Regions from separate parts of the Bariatricus sp. HCP28S3_A7 genome, predicted to be linked through region 2. Evidence: a T-box and tRNA genes for the amino acid it is inferred to sense, from the RefSeq annotation. Region 2 holds a T-box; the other holds one or more tRNA genes.
The links. A T-box is a leader RNA that pairs with one kind of tRNA and senses whether it is charged. The one in region 2 lies ahead of ACTNA4_RS04400 (valine--tRNA ligase), so its partner is inferred to be a tRNA-Val.
Positions count from the first base shown of each region.

Region 1 (3,425 bases), on a different contig from region 2:
TTGCTAAGAATATGGATGTGTGAAAATGGTTCTTTTTTTGTAAAAATACAGAATGGTAGCAATGCACGTGCAGGAAATACAAAGAATACTTGCAGGAAAAATAATATAAATCAATAATATAATCAGAAATATTATATAAAGTGAAACAGAATGCGCTCTGATATTCAAATAAAGGCAAAAAATAGCAAAAAAAACTTGACATTGTATAGAGGATGTTTTAAAGTGGAAAAAGGTTATTCAGTGGTTTTCATAATGAAATTGATTTGGTAAATATGAAAAGCATTTGAAAAAATGAACAGGAGGTATTGAGTAGTATGTCATATGTTGATGAGGTAATTGAATCAGTAGTTAAAAAGAATCCGGCAGAACCGGAATTTCATCAGGCAGTCAAAGAGGTTTTGGAATCTCTTCGTGTTGTAGTAGAGGCGAATGAAGAAAAATTCAGAAAAGATGCGCTTCTGGAAAGATTAGTAGAACCGGAGAGACAGATTAAGTTCCGTGTACCGTGGGTAGACGATAAGGGACAGGTTCATGTTAACACAGGATACCGTGTACAGTTCAACAGCGCAATCGGACCATATAAAGGAGGGCTTCGTCTCCATCCGTCCGTAAACCTCGGTATTATCAAGTTCCTTGGATTCGAGCAGATCTTTAAGAATTCTCTTACCGGTCTTCCGATCGGTGGAGGTAAAGGTGGTTCTGACTTTGATCCGAAGGGAAAATCAGACAGAGAAGTAATGGCATTCTGTCAGAGCTTTATGACAGAGCTTTGCAAATATATCGGTGCAGACACGGATGTGCCGGCTGGAGATATTGGTACAGGAGCAAGAGAAATCGGCTACATGTTCGGACAGTATAAGAGAATCCGCGGACTCTACGAAGGTGTTCTTACAGGTAAAGGATTAAGCTACGGCGGATCTCTTGCACGTACAGAAGCAACCGGATACGGACTTCTGTATCTGACAGAAGAGATGCTGAAACTCAACGGAATTGAGCTTGCCGGCAAGACAGTGGCAGTATCCGGATCTGGAAATGTTGCTATTTATGCTACACAGAAAGCTCAGCAGCTCGGAGCAAAGGTTGTTACCGTAAGTGATTCTACAGGATGGGTATACGATCCGGAAGGAATCGATGTGGCAGCACTGAAAGAGATCAAAGAAATAAATCGTGCAAGATTGACAGAGTACAAGAAGTATCGTCCGAACTCAGAATACCATGAAGGACGCGGTGTATGGTCTGTAAAAGTAGATATTGCACTTCCGTGTGCAACACAGAATGAACTTCTTCTTGATGATGCGAAACAGCTTGTCGCAAACGGATGTATTGCAGTAGCAGAAGGAGCAAATATGCCGACAACCATCGAAGCAACACAATATCTTCAGGAGAACGGCGTATTATTTGCACCTGGTAAAGCAGCGAATGCAGGCGGTGTTGCAACATCTGCTCTGGAAATGTCTCAGAACAGCGAACGTCTGAGCTGGACATTCGAAGAAGTTGATGCGAAACTGAAAAACATCATGGTAAATATCTGCCATAACATGGCTGATGCAGCAGAACGTTACGGAGCAAAAGGCAATTATGTAGTGGGTGCAAACATTGCAGGATTTGAAAAAGTTGTAGATGCTATGACTGCTCAGGGAATTGTGTAATAGAAATATACTGTAATAGATAGAACAATAATCAATAGATAATCCGGGATGATCGCAGAAATGAGATGATCCCGGCTTTTTATTTCGTAACTGAAATAACACGTTGTTTTGAACAAGAAAAAAGTCTGGAAAACCAGACTTTTTAGTAGCGGGAACTGGATTTGAACCAGCGACACCACGGGTATGAACCGTGTGCTCTAGCCAACTGAGCTATCCCGCCATATTCACTTTTCAGTGAAGTGGGACCAATAGGGCTCGAACCTATGACCCTCTGCTTGTAAGGCAGATGCTCTCCCAGCTGAGCTATGATCCCATTTCTGTAAGTTGCTTTCCCGCAACCGACTTCTATAGTATATCTCGAAGATCTCAAAATGTCAACACTTTTTTGGAAAAAAATTATTTTTTTTGAGAATGCCATTTGACGTGTTTGGGATAGGAATAAAGAGGCATGGATTACAGAAGCCGTAATCGAAAAAACATGGAAATTTCAATTCAAGTATGGTAGAATGAATAACAGTTCAGTTACATGAGGATACTGTAATTGTTGTGATGATGTAGAATACGGAGGAAGAAAAAATGCAAGGAAAAACGAGAAGGACGTTGATGATTCTTGTAGGTGCATACCTGATATATAATGGTGTCAAACTGATTATGGATGTTATGCAGGGCAACCCGAACTACAAGACAGTTTTGATCATTTTCGGAGTCATCTTTATTGTATTCGGTGCTGCTACAGTGATTTTGAATATCCGTGAACTTCTGAAGGATATGAAAGCAGAAAAGGAAGCATCCGGTGACGCGGTAAACGGAGACGATGATGAGAGCGTTGACGAGATCACAGTTGAGGCAGAAGGAACCGGGAATCCGGCGCGTACTGACAATACGGAACGTGTGTGGAAAGCTCCGACCGTTGCTGATGAAAAGAATGAATCTGCAAATTCAGGCGATGGAAAGGACAGCGATGATGGTGAAGTGATGATGGACGAAGACGCAGAGCCTCTGGATGAGGATCCCGATTTTTCTGAAATGGATGAGGAAGGATGGGGAACTGCTTCCGGAGAAGAAACAGATGAAGAGGCAGAAGAAGAGCCGTAAAAAGAAGAATCAGGTACATATCGGGAAGGAGAAGACGGGATATGCGGGTTGGAATGGGATATGATGTACACAGACTAACGGAAGGAAGAGATTTGATTCTCGGAGGAGTGAAGATTCCTTATGAGAAGGGGCTTTTGGGACATTCCGATGCAGATGTTCTTCTGCATGCGATTATGGATGCTCTTCTGGGAGCTGCGGCTCTCGGCGATATAGGGAAGCACTTCCCGGATACGGATGAAAAATACAGTGGTATTTCCAGCATGAAGCTGCTTAAACATGTGGCAGGCCTTTTGGAGGAAAATCTGTATATTGTAGAAAATATTGATGCCACTATCATTGCGCAGAAACCGAAGATGCGTCCGCATATTGCGCAGATGGAGGAAAATATAGCGAGTGCTTTGGGGATTGAGAGAGACAGAGTGAACGTGAAAGCGACAACAGAAGAAGGGCTTGGATTTACCGGAAGCGGAGAAGGAATTTCCGCTCAGGCAATTTGCGCTCTTGAGAAGATTACGAATTTCAGCAGTACGGATGTGATGCAGACTGAGGGGAGAAGCTGCGCCGGCTGCCGGGGATGTATGAGGTCAGAAGAATGATACTAAGAAAACTAAAGGCAAACGAGCATGTGCTTACGAGACCACTCTGGGAACGGGTGTTTGACGAAGATACGACAGAATTTTT
Region 1 is NZ_JBQHSG010000011.1:5,647-9,071, reverse strand. Features, by position in the region: gene gdhA (NADP-specific glutamate dehydrogenase) at 315-1,649, shown strand; tRNA gene ACTNA4_RS09025 (tRNA-Met) at 1,796-1,869, opposite strand; tRNA gene ACTNA4_RS09020 (tRNA-Val) at 1,890-1,962, opposite strand; gene ACTNA4_RS09015 (hypothetical protein) at 2,226-2,744, shown strand; gene ispF (2-C-methyl-D-erythritol 2,4-cyclodiphosphate synthase) at 2,786-3,340, shown strand; gene ACTNA4_RS09005 (GNAT family N-acetyltransferase) at 3,337-3,425, shown strand, end outside.
Region 1: it has a tRNA-Val gene. The T-box ahead of ACTNA4_RS04400 (valine--tRNA ligase) is inferred to sense a tRNA for this amino acid. The anticodon was not compared.

Region 2 (3,425 bases):
TACAAGTTCGATATACCAATCACAGAATTCATCCCAGATGAAATCATATACTTTCTGTACTGCGATACCAAGTTCGAATTTGTCCATATTGTCAGTCACATCTTTTGCAAGTGTATTCACCTTGGACAAAATCCATTTATCTGTCATGGTCAGATCCCTGTCATCCGGTTTGGAGATCACTTTGTCTTCCATATTCATCAGGATGAACCGTGATGCATTCCAGACTTTATTTGCAAAATTCCGGCTGGATTCCACACGTTCATTGTAGAAACGCATATCATTTCCCGGTGCATTTCCGGTTACCAGTGTAAGACGCAATGCATCGGCGCCGTACTCGTCGATAATTTCCAGCGGATCGATTCCGTTTCCAAGTGATTTACTCATCTTACGTCCCTGAGAGTCACGTACCAGTCCATGGATCAGTACGGTATGGAACGGTGCCTTTCCGGTATGCTCGTATCCGGAGAATACCATACGGATTACCCAGAAGAAAATGATATCGTATCCGGTTACCAGTACATCTGTCGGATAGAAGTAATCCAGATCCTCTGTCTTATCCGGCCAGCCGAGTGTGGAGAATGGCCACAGTGCAGAACTGAACCATGTATCCAGTGTATCTTCATCCTGTGTAAAATGTTTGCATCCACAATGCGGGCAAACCTCCGGCATCTCTCTTGCGACTACAAACTCACCGCATTCATCACAGTAGTAAGCCGGGATTCTGTGCCCCCACCAGATCTGACGGGAAATACACCAGTCACGGATATTTTCCAGCCAGTGCAGGTAAATCTTATTGAAACGCTCCGGAACAAACTTCAGTTCTCCCTTTTGAATTGCTTCGATAGCCGGCTTTGCCAGTTCGTCCATCTTAACAAACCACTGTGGTTTGATCAGCGGTTCTACCGTTGTTCCGCATCGGTCATGAGTTCCTACATTATGTGTATGTTCTTCAATTTTAACCAGATATCCCTGTTCTTCCAGATCTGCTACGATAGCCTTTCTTGCCTCATAACGATCCATGCCGGAATATTTTCCATAGCCTTCTACGATCGTTGCATCATCATTCATGATATTGATCTCCGGAAGGTTATGACGTTTTCCTACTTCAAAGTCGTTCGGATCGTGAGCCGGTGTGATCTTAACCGCTCCTGTTCCAAATTCTTTATCCACATAAGAATCGGCAACAATCGGTATTTCTCTTCCAACCAGTGGAAGCAGTACCATCTTGCCTACAATATCTGTATATCTCTCATCATCCGGATGTACCGCAATCGCCGTATCACCAAGCATCGTCTCCGGACGCGTTGTAGCGATCTCAAGGAACCGGTCTGTTCCGATGATCGGATACTTGATATGCCAGAAATGTCCTGCCTGTTCTTCGTGTTCTACTTCTGCGTCTGAAAGACAGGTCTTACATACCGGACACCAGTTGACGATGCGTGAGCCTTTGTAAATATATCCTTTTTCATATAAGCGGATGAATACTTCTTCTACTGCTTTGGAACATCCTTCGTCCATGGTGAAACGTTCTCTGTCCCAGTCACAGGATACACCGAGCTTTTCAAGCTGTCTCTCGATGGTTCCGGCATATTCTTCCTTCCACTGCCAGGTCCTCTTAAGGAATCCTTCTCTTCCCAGCTCTTTCTTATCAATTCCTTCTGCTTTGAGTTGATTCGTAACCTTTACTTCTGTCGAAATCGCCGCATGGTCTGTTCCCGGAATCCAGAGTGCATTGTAGCCCTGCATTCTTTTGTAACGGATCAGGATGTCCTGAAGCGTATTGTCAAGCGCATGTCCCATGTGCAGCTTTCCTGTGATATTCGGTGGCGGCATCACCGTTGTAAACGGCTTCCTGTCTCTGTCCACCTCTGCGTGGAAGTACTTTTTCTCACACCACTTTTTGTAAAGCTTCGGTTCAATTTCTTTCGGATTATATGTTTTCTCCAAATTCTTACTCATTGCTTCCTCCTCAAATTTCATTCACTTTCTGTGTGTTCATAAAGGTTCCGCCAAGAATGTAAAAACGCCCTCTACAAAACGTAAAGGGCGTAGTAATCACGCGGTACCACCTTTGTTATATGAAGTCTCTCTAATACTTCATATATCTCATAGTTCTGTAACGGAAACCACCCCGTGATATCCTACTCGCCCGTTCAGATATCCGGCTCAAAAGCTACCTTCTGTATCCGTTTCCCGTGAACCACCTTTCAGCCAGTGAATGGTCCTCTCTTTCCGGCCCTAAATACATACTCCTCTTTCTCTCTGCCTTTCTCATAACTATTGATTATAATAGTATTCAATCCCCGGTTTGTCAAGAATGGAAAATCAAGATTCATAAAAGATTCATAAAATCTTTAGAATCTAGTGTGCTGGGGCAGTGCACTAAAACTCATGAATAAAGATTCCGCTTCTTAGTTTTGGTTCAAACCATGTGGATTTTGGCGGCATCAGTCTCCCTTCATCCGCCACTTCAAGAAGTTCCCGCATAGAAGTCGGGAACATGGCAAATGCCACTGCATTTTCCTCCCCATCCACAATATTCATCAGTTCCTTAAGGCCGCGGATTCCTCCGACAAACTGGATCCTTGTATCGGTCTTCGGATCCTGGATTCCCATAACCGGTGAAAGAATGTGATCCTGAAGAATAGAAACATCCAAACCTCTCACGGCATCTTCCGGGAAAATTTTCGGTTTTGCCTTAAGAAGGTACCATCCTTCTTCTAGATACATGGCAATTTCACCTTTCTGCCGCGGCCGGATTTCTTCTTTCCCTGTGTACTCAACCCAAAACCCGCTCTTAAGAAGCTCCGGAAGATTTCCAATAATCTCACTTGGAACCTGATGCACCACTCTGTTATAATCCAGAATCCTTAGTTCTGCCTCATCAAAAAGAACCGCCAGAAAATAATTAAATTCTTCTTTTCCGGTGTATTCCGGATTTTCCTTTCTTCTCTTAAGCGCCACCTTTACAGCAGACGCTGCCCGATGATGTCCATCTGCGATATAAAGACTATCCAGTTCACCGAATCGTCTGCAGATATCCAGGTTCCATTCTTCCTCTTCTATTTTCCAGACACGATGCCTGATTCCATCATCACTCACGAAATCATACACCGGCATCCGTGATACCGCCTCCGTAATCTTTTCTCTGATTCCTTCATTGGAACGATAAGCCAGAAAAATGGGCCCCGTATGTGCACTGCAGATATCGACGTGCCGAATCCGGTCAATTTCTTTGTCCTCTCTGGTATTCTCATGTTTTTTTATAACCTGATTCAGATAATCATCTACGGATGCACAGCACACCAGTCCTCTCTGGCTCCTGCCATCCATGGTAAGTTCATAAAGATAGAGACAGGGATTCTCATCCTGAACAAACTGCCCCTCTGCCTTCATTTCACGAAGTGTATCACGGGCTCTTTCGT
Region 2 is NZ_JBQHSG010000004.1:143,044-146,468, forward strand. Features, by position in the region: gene ACTNA4_RS04400 (valine--tRNA ligase) at 1-1,959, opposite strand, end outside; T-box leader at 2,040-2,272, opposite strand; gene ACTNA4_RS04405 (DUF1015 domain-containing protein) at 2,383-3,425, opposite strand, start outside.